DNA from 2 places in the Rhodococcus sp. LMD genome. Region 1 is predicted to be linked to the other one. Evidence: riboswitches for the same ligand, from Rfam matches in the RefSeq annotation. Region 1 holds a riboswitch; the other holds the start of a gene.

The links. Region 1 has a riboswitch for cyclic di-AMP ahead of ACWPQI_RS05020 (resuscitation-promoting factor Rpf1 domain-containing protein). Riboswitches for the same ligand answer to the same signal wherever they lie in the genome.
Region 2: another riboswitch for cyclic di-AMP. It lies ahead of ACWPQI_RS14155 (C40 family peptidase); the one in region 1 lies ahead of ACWPQI_RS05020 (resuscitation-promoting factor Rpf1 domain-containing protein).

Annotation. Positions count from the first base shown of each region.
Region 1 is NZ_CM148557.1:1,081,188-1,087,319, forward strand. Features, by position in the region: gene ACWPQI_RS05010 (helicase-associated domain-containing protein) at 1-2,274, opposite strand, end outside; gene ACWPQI_RS05015 (hypothetical protein) at 2,335-2,523, shown strand; gene ACWPQI_RS05020 (resuscitation-promoting factor Rpf1 domain-containing protein) at 2,588-3,172, opposite strand; cyclic di-AMP (ydaO/yuaA leader) riboswitch at 3,182-3,406, opposite strand; gene ACWPQI_RS05025 (YccF domain-containing protein) at 3,618-4,010, opposite strand; gene ACWPQI_RS05030 (hypothetical protein) at 4,007-4,249, opposite strand; gene ACWPQI_RS05035 (cold-shock protein) at 4,417-4,827, shown strand; gene ACWPQI_RS05040 (DUF2771 family protein) at 4,938-5,405, opposite strand; gene ACWPQI_RS05045 (MFS transporter) at 5,402-6,132, opposite strand, start outside.
Region 2 is NZ_CM148557.1:3,086,775-3,092,906, reverse strand. Features, by position in the region: gene ACWPQI_RS14165 (DEDD exonuclease domain-containing protein) at 1-1,766, opposite strand, end outside; gene ACWPQI_RS14160 (hypothetical protein) at 1,962-2,123, shown strand; cyclic di-AMP (ydaO/yuaA leader) riboswitch at 2,272-2,438, shown strand; gene ACWPQI_RS14155 (C40 family peptidase) at 2,453-3,034, shown strand; gene ACWPQI_RS14150 (NlpC/P60 family protein) at 3,233-4,276, shown strand; gene ACWPQI_RS14145 (gluzincin family metallopeptidase) at 4,333-5,661, shown strand; gene ACWPQI_RS14140 (glycosyltransferase family 4 protein) at 5,704-6,132, shown strand, end outside.

The DNA.
Region 1 (6,132 bases):
GAGGGCGACCGTGGTGATGCGGTGCAGCACGAAACTGCGGACCGTGCCCGCGGCCGGGTCGAAGGCCTCGAGCTGTCCGCCGCCGACGGCGACGGGATCGACGATGCGATGGGTGGCGACACCCTGCGCATCGACGTAGCCGATCCGGACGCTGCGCTTGTCGTGCGCGGCGAGCTGCAGCAGCGCCATCGTCGCGGCACCACCGGTGCGGGAGCCGTCCCCGCGGACCGTGGCCCCGCGCGGGGCGGCCGCGGCCCGGTCCCCGGCGCGCAGCGTGCGGATCAGGGTGTCGAGTTGCTCCCCGGTGGGCGGCATCGGGCCGGCGTAGCGGGGCCGTGCCCGCGGCACCGACACCCGGGCGCCTCGCGGCCGCAGGTCCAGCACCGCGCCGGTGGCGTCCTCGCCGGCCGGCGCGAATCCGGCACCGCGCAGCTCGGCGAGCACCTCGGCCAGCGGCGCCTGCGAGATCGCGACCGTGGGCGCGACGGCCCGCAGGGCGAGGCGGGCGGCGACGGGGTGCCCGAGCACCTCGGCCAGCAGCGCGGGGTCGTCGGAGCGGACGAACGAGGCGGCGACCCCGGCGCGGAGCCGGCCGTGACGGCGGGCGACGTCGTCGATCAGGTAGGTCAGCGCCTGGGGGACGGGCGTTCGCGAATGCGTGGCGAACAGGGCGTGCAGGTCGGCGGCGCCGGTGCCGGCGTCCAGGGCGCGGCGCACGCCCGCCTCGGTCACCCGGTACACGGTCGCGGCGCCCGCCGACTCGACGTCGGCGACGAGAGCGATGCGGTCCGCGAGTTCCGGTACCAGGGGGCCGGGCGCGACCACCGTCAGGTCGGCCTGGACGAGCACGTAGTCGACCGGCTCGGGCAGGACCGCGGCCATCTCGGCGTCGGGGTCGCCGCCGTGCAGCAGTGCCTTGCCGGGAGAGGCGAGAGCACCGTGCGCGACGACGGCCAGGGCCGTCGCTTCGCGCAGCGTCTCGGCCACCGTGTCACCGCCGAGCCGGGCCGCCCACCGCGGCCGCCGCCAGGCCAGCACGGCTCGAGCCGCGTCCGCGTCGGGCGCCGACCCGGGTACCTCGGCGAGCAGCTCGAGCAGCAGGCGCCGCTCACGGGGTGCGGCGGTGGACCGGGCCTCGTCGGAGAGTGCGGCGATCGGCTTGTCGGTGGCGTCGCGACGCCCGACGAGCCACATGCGGCGCGGCGCGTCGAGCCACGCGCCGGCGAGCACGGCCCAGCGCTGCGCGGGCGGCGCGTTCGACCAGCCGTCGGCGGCGGTGGTCGGCGCCCAGTAGTCGTCGATGTCCGTGGTCGGCGCCGGCTGCGGCATGCCCCGTGCGATCAGTCCGGCGGCGGCGAGCACCTCGACGAGCAGCGCGGCGAGCTGCTCGTCCACGTCGACGGTCTTGGCGAGGCGACGCAGCTCCCGTACCCCGAGACCCCCGGACTTGAGCGCGGGAGCGGGGAGGGCGCCGAGCGCGTCGATCAGGTTCTCGCAGTGCCGCAGCAGCTCGAGGGCGGCACCCGCCGCGGTGGCGTTGACGTCGGCGACGACGTGCGTCGCGGGCAGCGGCCGGGGCGGGGTCAGGGCGGCGGGGTCGAACGGCGCCTCGTCGCGCAGTGCCTGACCGACGCGGTGCGGCAGTTCGACGGTCTCGTCGTCGAGCCGGATCAGCAGGCCGGCCGCGATCAGGCGCTGCACGGGCCGGTCGGCGGGTGTGTCCGGTGCGGCGTCGCGGGTCCGGCCGACGGGGGAGGTGCGCGCCAGCGTGTCGAGCAGGCTGCGCCGGGCCGGGTCGAGGTCGGCGAGGACGGCGCCGAGGTCCTGTGGGTCGGGATCGGGGTCGGGGCCGCGCCCGAGGCGCCACGGCACGGTCGCGGCGGCGGCCTCGACGACCCGCAGCCCCTCGGCCGGGCCCCATACGAGGGAGAGCCGGCGCAGGGCCTCGAGCGACCGGTCGACGTTCTTGGCCGTGACCCGACCGGAGAGGGAGTCGAGCAGAGCGCGGCGCGTGACGGGCACCCGGTCGGCACCCAGCCGGGTCAGGGCCTCGACCACCCCGAAGTCGAGGACGGAGAGCTCGTCGGCGGCGCGGAACACCGACGCGCGCTGTTGTGCGCGGCCGGCCAGGACGGTCATCGTGGCGGGTGGCGGGACCACCAGGTCGGGGCGGGCGCGCAGGAGCTCGCCGAGGTCGGCGTCGCGGCGGTCGGCGAGCCAGCGGGCGAGTGACTCCGGGCCGGTCTCCGGCGCGGCGGGGTCGGTGGCGGTCATCGACACCAAGATTAGAGACCTGAAGTGGCTGTCCGTGAACGTGCCTGCCAAAATGAGCGCATGGCTGACAATTCGAAGAAGCAGTACGTCGATCCGGGGTGGCCCAAGGTGGCGGACGGGGACCACGCCGTCACCGAGTTGTCCTCGACTCGTTCCGGCCCGCTGTCCCCGTACGGCGAGGAGATGGAGTTCCCGCTGCCCGTCGACGCCCTGCCGTACACCCACCCCCGCACCGTCATCAACCGCTGACCCGGATTGCAGAAGAGCCCCGCACCTGCAGGTGCGGGGCTCTTTCGTGCGGCTGTGCCGGGTGTCAGTTCGGCAGTGCGGCGTTGACCGCGTCGACGAGGTTCTGGTCGACGGCGATGCCGGCCTGGCGCAGGGCCTCGAGGCCCTGTTCGAAGCCGGCCCGCAGGCCCTGGGCCTCGGCGGGCAGGGCAGGAAGCTCGGGCGCCTCGGGGGCGGCCTCGACGACCGGGGTGTTCTGGACGGTGCCGGCGCTCGTGGACGGCGCGCTGCGCTGCGTCGGCGCGCTGCTCAGGCCGAGGCTCGAGGAGCAGGACGGCCATGCGCCCCAGCCCTGGCCGGCCAGCACGCGCTCGGCGACGACGATCTGCTCTTCACGGCTGGCCTGGTTGGCGGTCGCGGCATACTCGCCGCCGCCGTAGGCGTTCCACGTGCTGGGGGAGAACTGCAGGCCACCCTGGTAGCCGTTGCCGGTGTTGATGCCCCAGTTGCCGCCGGACTCGCACTGCGCGAGGCGATCCCAGTCGGAGTCGGGAGCGGCGTTGGCGGTGCCGCTGAAGGCGACGCCCGTGACGCCGAGAACAGCGCTGGTCAGCGCGAACTTGGCGACGGTGCGGCCGGTGTTGGTGGGTTTGCGATGGCGTCCGCTCATGTCGGTTCCGATTCCTCTCCGTACGCGCCTACGAGGTCAGCTGTCGGGTTCGGGCTGAAGAGGTAGCCCGGCCTCCTCGCCGGTGGGCGATTCGGCTTCACCCCAAGGACCGTCGCCGGGGCGGCGATCCGGGTGCCTCCTGGGAATCGGTGTTCCCTGGGAGACCGTTGGGTCCCCCGCTTCCTGCTCCCGTGGATCGTTCGTCGGGACACCCGGAATCCGCGGAGCAGGATTTGGCGCGACGGACCCGGGGTGGCCGAACCAACCGGCCGGACACGACGGTAACGGCTCGAGACGGTGATTGTCACCAATTGATAACGCCGAGCGTCGCGCCGGCGGTGCAGGGGTGCCCGGTGTGACGCGATGAAGTCGCAGGTAGGGCCGAAAGTCCATCGCCGGTCCCGGTCCGCGACCCCCTCGTTATGCCCGCGTTATGTGAGGAACGTCACATGTAACTGGGCCGGTTGTCCACCGGGACGATGTCCTTCCCGAGCGGCAGCAGCGAGATCGGCACCATCTTCAGGTTCGCGACCGCCAACGGGATGCCGATGATTGTGATCGCCATCGCGATCGCCGTCACGACATGCCCCAGGGCGAGCCAGATGCCGGCGACGATCACCCAGATCACGTTGCCGATCAGCGAACCCGCCCCCGCCGTGGGCTTGTCCACCACCGTCTTGCCGAACGGCCACAGCGCGTACACACCGATGCGGAACGCCGCGATCCCGAACGGGATGGTGATGATCAGCACGAAGCAGATCAGGCCCGCCACGAAGTACCCCAGCGCCAGCCACAGGCCGCCGAAGACCAGCCAGATGATGTTGAGCAGAATCCTCACGTGCGGTCCCTTCCGCGGGCGCGCCGGCCGGAGCGCAGCGCGAAGGTCAAGGCCAGCACGAAACCGAGCGGCCAGGCGAGAGTCAGCAGATACAGGACCAGGCCCGGCCGGCCGTCGGTGACGACGGGGGTCAGGAAGATCGCCACGACGGCGACGACCCCGACCGCGAAGCAGGCCAGTGCGGCCTTGAGCAGGCCGTTGCCCGGTACGGAAGAACTGGAGGTACCCACGCGTTCCACCGTAGTGCTTCCGCGGCCCGGCACGCCGTCGCCGGACTTTCGGAAGCGGACTGCGCCCCGGGTACACTGACGCAAGTCTGCGCGTCCCGCACTCGAAGCGGGGCGCGTTGTTTTGCATATCCACTCGTGCCCCGCGGGGCACGGCTGTCGAGGAGCGGGTGAACGCAGTGCCTACCGGCAAGGTGAAGTGGTACGACGTGGAGAAGGGCTTCGGCTTCCTGTCCCAGGAGGAGGGCGAGGACGTCTACGTACGCGCGTCCGCGCTCCCGGCCGGGGTCGAGGGCCTCAAGCCGGGTCAGCGGGTCGAGTTCGGCATGGCCGCGGGGCGTCGTGGGCCGCAGGCCCTCAGTCTGAAACTGCTCGATCCGTTGCCCTCGGTCCGCCAGGGTGGCCGGCGCGAGGCGGCTCCCCAGAAGCGGCACACCCCCGACGAACTGCACGGCATGGTCGAGGACATGATCAAGCTGCTCGAGGCCACCGTGCAGCCCGAGCTGCGCAAGGGCCGTCATCCCGAGCGCAAGACCGCCCAGCGGATCTCCGAGGTCATGCGCGCCGTCGCGCGCGAGCTCGACTCCTGACACCCGAGCGAGAGGGGCCTTCCGGTGCTGCACCGGAAGGCCCCTCTCGCGTGCGCGCTGTGGCCCGGAGCGCGTGCGCGCTGTGGCCCGGAGCGCGTGCGCGCTGGTGCTCAGAACGTCTGGATCGCCCAGACCGGCGCCTGCTCCCCGGTCGCGGGCAGCTGCAGCACCACGTTCAGCAACTGCGCCCCGGGGTCGGACGGCACCGTCACGGCCCGGGCCTGCCCGGGCGTGTAGTCGCGGAACCCCTCGAAGATCTCGCCGGTGCGCGGATCACCGTAGGTGACGTTGAGCCGCCAGTCGGAGTCCGCGATCTCCGACGGCAGCGACAGCTGCAGCGGCCGGCCGGCCGGAACCTCGAGCATCACCGCCTCGAGACCGGCGCACGTGCCGTCGGCGCTGCACAGGCCGGGTTCGACCGTGACCGCACGGCCCTGCGCATACGCCGTCACCGTGGGCAGGCTCGGCGGTGCCGACCGGACGAGGGAGACCACGACCGCGGTGAGCCCGCCGATCGTGATCAGCGCCACGACCACCAGGATCGCGATCGTCTTCTTCGTCCGGGGCTGCAGTCTCATCGGGTTCCGTTTCTCGTCGTACGTCCGCCTGGCCGCGGGCTGCGACCGGTGGTCTCCTGGGTGGCGTGTTCCGGGCGTTTGCCACCGAAGCCCGGAACGACGGTGCCTCCACGGTAGGTGAGGATCGTCTGCGTCAGCCCGAGGGCCAGCACGACCGTGATCACGGTGAACCCGAGCCAGTACTCGGTGGGCAGCAGCACCCCCAGCGCCCCACCGAACACCCAGCTCAGTTGCAGCACCGTCTCCGAACGACCGAACCCGGACGCGATGGACTCCTCCGGGAGGTCCTGCTGCAGCGACGCATCCAGCGACACCTTGGCCAGTGCGCTCGCGCAGGACCCCACCAGCGCCACCAGTGCCGCGGTGAACAGGCTGCCGGTCGCAGCGGCCAGCGCCGCCACCACCGTCACGGCCGCGGTGCAGCGCACCACGATCAGGGCCGGCCGGCCCAGGGTGAGCCGCGCGCCGGTCGCGTTGCCGGTGAAGTTGCCGACGGCGGCAGCCGCGCCGACCAGGCCCAGCATGGCGGCCTGGACCAAGGGCTCGTGCTCGGTCCTCGACTTGGCGACGAAGGCGATGAACAAGGTCAGGAAACCGGTGAGTACCCGGATCGTGCCGTTACCCCACAGTCCGGTGAGCACGGCCCGTCCCAGCGGCTGGCGACGGCCCTTCCCGCCGGCGGCGCGCCCGGGTGCCGCGACCACCTCGGTGCGGGTTCCGACGCGGG
Region 2 (6,132 bases), 2.0 Mb from region 1:
GCGACCGGGACCGGCTCGGCCCCGGCACGTGCCGTCCGGGCGAGTTCACCCCACTGCGCCCAGGCGCCGGCGCCGCGAAGCGGCTCGGACCAGCCCTGGGAGGTTCGGACGATGCGGACCCCGTCGTCGTGGAGCCAGCGGACCAGCAGGCCGAGTTCCTCGACGAGCGCGCCGCGCAACGGCGCCGTCGTCGGCCGCACCGTCTCGGCTGCCGCGACGATCGCGTCGACCACGGGCATCGGCGGGACGCCGCGCGGAGCGACTCCCGCCCCCGCGAGCCGGCCCGCCCGGATCACCGCGAACTCCCAGCCGCCCTCGACGCGCCGGCGGGCGGCGACCAGCTCGTCCACCGCCGCGAGCGCGGCCAGGCGCTGCGTCCGGCGCAGTGCGAGCACGGCGTCGGCCGTCCGGTCCCGCAACCGGGCCGCGCTCTCGAACAGTTCGGCAGCGCCGAGGTGTTCGACACGCCGGCGCATCCGATGCAGCGGCTCGTCGTCGTCGCCGCGAAGCAGGGCGCGGGCGAGATCCACCTGCTGCGCGTACTCGGCGGGTGTCTGCAGTCCGGCTACTGCGGCAGCGCAGGCTCCGACGGCGTCCGGCGGGCAGTGCTCGCCGTGGCGCTTCGTGCGGGGGATCCGGCGGGTGCAGGTCCGAAGGCGGCAGAACTCGGCGACGGTGGTGGCGACGGCGGCGGCGTCGGCCCGCGACGAGAACGGGCCGACGGCGTCGACGGTGGGGCCGCCGACCGGATGCGGGGGAGCCGCGGCGGGTGTCCGCACGACGGACAGCCGGGGGAACGCCTCGTCGGTGAGGGTGATCCACCAGCCCCGGGCGGGGAACTTGGAGCGGCGGTTGTAGGGCGGGGCGTGCGCGGCGAGCAGCCTCAACTCCCGCACCCCCGCCTCGAGGGCATGGGCGCATTCCACGTGGTCGATCCGGGTGGCGAGCGCCACCATCTCCCTCAGCCGGGGCCGGGTCTCGGAACCGGTGAAGTAGTTGCGCACGCGGCGGCGCAGGTCGACGGCCGTACCGATGTACAGCACCTCGTCGGAGGGCCCGCGGAACAGGTACACACCGGGCCGTCGCGGCAGGTGTGCCGCGAGGGACCGCTTGGCGCGTTGCTCCGCGGTGACCGCCGGCAGATAGTCCCGCAGTTCGGTGAGGCTGTGGACGCCCTGGTTCCCGACGCGCTCGATGAGCGCGTGCAGGACGTCGACGGTGGCGCGGGCATCGTCGAGAGCACGGTGCGTGGGCGTGGTGGACACACGGAACAATTCGGCCAGCGCCGACAGTCGCACGGACGGGGCCTCGTCCCGGCCGAGCACGCGGCGGGCGAGCTTGACCGTGCACAGCACCGTGAACCGGGGCCACGCGACCTCGGCGCGGGACGCTGCGGCCCGCAGGAACCCGACGTCGAAGCCCGCGTTGTGCGCGACGAGCACGGCCCCGGCGGCGAACTCGAGGAACGAGGGCAGAACCTGCTCGATCCGGGGCGCGGAACGCACCATGGCGGTCGTGATGCCGGTGAGCTGGACGATGTTCGGCGGGATCGAACGGCCCGGGTCGACGAGCGTGGCGAACTCGCCGAGAACCTCGCCGCCACGGATCTTGACCGCGCCGATTTCCGTGATGGCGTCGTCCGTGGAACTGCCGCCGGTGGTCTCGAGGTCGACGACGACGAACAACGTCTCCCGCAACGGCGTGTCCAGTTCGTCGAACCCGAGCTGCACCCCGACGGCGGGATCGGGTCGGCGGGGCACGGTCACGTCGTCAGGGTAGGAGTCGGGTCCGACACCGCGGGGAGGGGGATCCGGCACGCCGGCAGAGGGATCCGACACCGCCGGGTGGGGGAAGAGAGGGGTCGGACGCCCGGAGTCGGCTCGACGAGACGAGGATCACATCGTCGATCGCCCGGGCGGGTGTGGGCGGCGTGCCGACGGGGTAACGACTCGGGTGGTGCGGTGGGACGTGTCGCCGCGGTGGGCGGTGTCGCGGGCGTCCTCGCCGCCGCGATCGCCCGCGAGACCTGCGACGACGTGGCAGCGGGCCGGTGGTCGGCGCGGGACGTGCCGGAGGTGGCCGCCGTGCCGTCGTCCCTCGAACCGACCGTTACGTTTCCGTGATCGAACGGCCGGAGCCGTCCGGCCCGAATCGGGCATATCCGTCAATCCGCGGCGCGTACGGCGCGGGCGGTCGACATCCTCCGATGCGATTTCGTAATCTTTTCGAGACCAAGCGGTGAGGATGTCGAACCACCAGAGGGGAGACGCCGCTCGGTCACCGCCTAATCGGCGCATCCGCAACGGGTGCCCGAGCCGGGGACCCACGTTGTCCTCTGGGGTGAATCCCTCCGACCGCACCCGCGGAACGGGGGGTAGGGCTGATCTTCCCAGCCCGAACCCGTCAGCTAACTCGGTCGGCGGACGAACGGAAGAAATGGAGCAAACCCCTCGTGGCGTCTCAGATTTCCAAGCGCACCGTCCGGCGCGCTGTCGTTGCCGGTGCCCTCGCTCTCGGTGCGGTCACCGTCTCTGCCGGACCCGCACTCGCCGAGCCGGTCACCATCCCCGGCGTCGGCTCGTTCGACCTGCCGGCCGGCGTGACCCTCCCGCCGGAGGTCGCCAACCTCGTCCCGCCGGCCCCGCAGGGTGCCGCACCGGCTCCGGCCGCGCCCTTCAGTGCGCCGGTCACCTCGGTCGCCCAGCGCGCCGTGGACGCAGCCCACAGCAAGCTCGGCGCCCCCTACGTCTACGGCGCCGCCGGTCCGAATGCCTTCGACTGCTCCGGCCTGGTGCAGTGGGCCTACAAGCAGGCCGGTCTGAACCTGCCGCGCACGAGCTACGACCAGGCCGCCGCCGGCCGGGCCGTGGACGTCTCCGCGCTGCAGCCCGGCGACGTCGTGTCGTTCTACGGCGGTAGCCACTCCGGCATCTACATCGGCAACGGCAACGTCATCCACGCGTCGACCTCGGGTCAGCCCGTGAAGATCGCGCCGATGAACTCGATGCCGGTCGACGGGGCCCGCCGCTACTGAGCGACGACTCCACGACTGTCACGCACTGCAGCGGGGGCGGACCGGTCGACGCCGGTCCGCCCCCGCTGACGCTCCGGACGGGCACTACCGGCGCAGGGTGAGCTACCGGCGGGTAGACACGAACCGGAGCCCTTCCGTAACCTGATCGAGATTTTTCGGGTAACGGGTGCGCAACGTCGAACGAAAGGACCTGGTCCCGTGGTGGTGGACAGGACGAAACGGTCGCTTCGGGCGCTGATGATCGGGGTGCTCCTCGCGGTGTTCTCGGTGGCCGTCCCGGCCGGTGCCGATCCGGTGGGGGAGAGCCCCACCGCCGCACTGGAACGGCTGGCCGAGTTGTCGCGCAAGTCCGAGCAGACCACCGAGGCGCTGCACAACGCCGGAATCGACCTCGACGCGAAGGTCGAGGCCCAGCGGGCCGCCGAGGCAGCTCTGGCGCGCGATCGCGAGGCGCTGGCCGCCGCGGAAGCGGAACTGGCCGTCTTCCGGCCCACCGTGGACAAGCTCGCCGTCGCCAACTATCGCGGCGCCCGCACCAACCGGCTGTTCGCCCTGATGGTCAGCGATTCGCCCCAGCAGCTGCTCGACCAGATGTCGGCGCTCGACGTCATCGCCCACCAGACCGCCGACCAGGTCGCGGGATTCCGCACCGCGTCGGCCGCGGCCGCGGAGGCTGCGCTCGCATCCGAGCGTTCGGCCGACGAGGCCCGCGCCGCCGCCGAGCAGGCCCAGGTCGTGCGGGACGAGCTGCAACGGCAGCAGAGCGAACTCGAGGCCCGGATCGACGAGGTGCTCGCGGCCTTTGCCGACCTGAGCGCCGAGGAGAAGGCCACCCTGGCCGGCGCCCCCTTCCCCCCGGGATTCGATGCCGAGAAGATCCTGTCGAGTCTGGCCCCCGGCAGCGGCAGCGGCGCCCTGCAGGCCGGCATGACCCGGATCGGCAGCCCGTACAGCTGGGGTGCCACCGGCCCGTCCGAGTTCGACTGCTCCGGCCTGGTGGTGTGGGCCTACAAGCAGATCGGCAAGAACCTGCCGCGGTCGAGCCAGGCCCAGGCGCAGGGGGGCACCCCCGTCCCGCGGGATCAGCTCCAACCCGGCGACGTCGTGACGTTCTACGACGACGCCTCGCATGTGGGGCTGTACGCGGGCAACGGCAACGTCCTGCACGCCTCCACCTACGGCGTGCCGGTCAAGGTTGCCCCGATGGACAGGATGCCGTTCCACAACGCCCGCCGGTACTGACGTCCGTCGCGCCCACCCCCGCGGCGCGGTCGTGGGCGCGACCTACACTGGCCGCCGTGCCCGCGCCCTACTCGTCGCCCCGTCCCCCTGGCAGTCGCCGGTGGGAACGGCTCGGTGTCGCCGGACTGGTCGTCGCGGTCGTGGCCGTCGGTCTCTCGCTCGCGTTCACGCCCGACGACGGCCCGGCCGAACCGGCGTCGCACCGCGCCGTGCAGGGACTGCTCGATGCATGGTCCCGGGCCGTGCGCACCGCCGACCGGGCGGTGCTCGCCACCGTCGTGGATCCCCGCGCCCGCCCGGGTCTGCTCGAGGCGGAGGTGCGCCGCGCCGAAGCCCTGGCCGCGTTGCCGCTGGCGGACTTCGCCTACGAGCTCGGACCGGACCTCGGGACCGACGTCACCGGCGACCTGGTGGCCCGGCTCGGCGCCGACGAGGCCCGTGCCCTCACCGTCCTGCTGCGCTACGCCGTCGAAGGGATCGACGACGAACCCACGCGCAAGCCCGTGACGGTGGTCCTCGCCCGCCGGGGAGAGCGGTGGCACCTCGTCGACGACCGCCCGCTGCCGGGTACGGACACCACCACCTGGCGGGGGCCGTGGGACTTCGGCCCACTCGAGGTCCGGGCAGTGGAGACCGGGGCCGGGAACCGGTCCCTCGTCGTGGGCCACCCCGAGCACTCGTCCCTCGTCGCCGACATCGCCGCCGAACTCGCCTCCGCCGTCGAGGCCGTGGACGCCGTGTGGGGAACCGGATGGCCCCGCCGCGCCCTCGTGCTCGTCACCGCCTCGCACGACGAGTTCACCGCGCAGGTCGGCAGCCGCTACAACGGCGCGGACATCGCTGCCGTCGCGGTCTCCGACGTCGTCGACCACGAGCGGGGCCGGGCCACCGGTCAACGCATCGTCTTCAGTCCCGCCGCCGAGCAGCGGCTGGACGAGGCGGGGCTGCGGGCGATCCTGCGCCACGAACTCACCCATGTCGCGGCGCGCACCGACACCGTGGACGGGTCGCCGCTGTGGATTCTCGAGGGCTATGCCGACTACGTGGGCTACCGCGGTGCCGGCGGCGACCTCGCCGCGATCGCGCCCACCCTCGCCGCGGTCGTCGCCGAGCGCGGGGCGCCGAGCACGCTGCCCGCGGACGCCGAGTTCGCCGGCGACGGCGCGCGCCTGGCGTACGAGAGCGCGTGGTCGATCGCGGCGTTCGTCGCCGAGGAGTTCGGCAGCGAGCGGCTCACCGCCCTGTACCGGCGGCTGTCCGCCGGGCCTGCCGGCACCCGGGAGCTCGACGCCGCCCTCGGCGACGTGCTCGGTGTGGACGCGGATCAGCTCGTCGACCGATGGGGGAGCCGGCTCGAGAGGCAGGTGCCGGCTCCCGTCGGCTGACCCGCCGTCCGGACCCACCGCGGCACCGCCTACGGTGAGCGCATGCCCCGAACGCTGCTGGTCACCAACGACTTTCCGCCCCGGCCCGGGGGGATCCAGTCCTACCTGCAGGCGTTCGCGGCCCAGGTGCCGCCCGACGACCTGGTCGTCTACGCCCCGCGATGGCGAGGGGACAGTCACGTGACGTTCGACGCCCGGCAACCCTTCGAGGTCGTCCGCCACCCCACGACCCTGATGTTGCCGACCCCCGCCGTGGCCCGGCGGGCGGCCCGGCTGATGACCGATCGCGGCTGCGAGACCGTGTGGTTCGGCGCTGCGGCGCCGCTGGCCCTGCTCGCTCCCGGGTTGCGTCGCGCCGGCGCCCGCCGGATCGTGGCCAGCACCCACGGGCACGAGGTCGGCTGGTCGATGGTGCCCGCCGGACGGCGGGCGCTGCGCCGCATCGGCAACACCACCGACGCCGTCACCTAC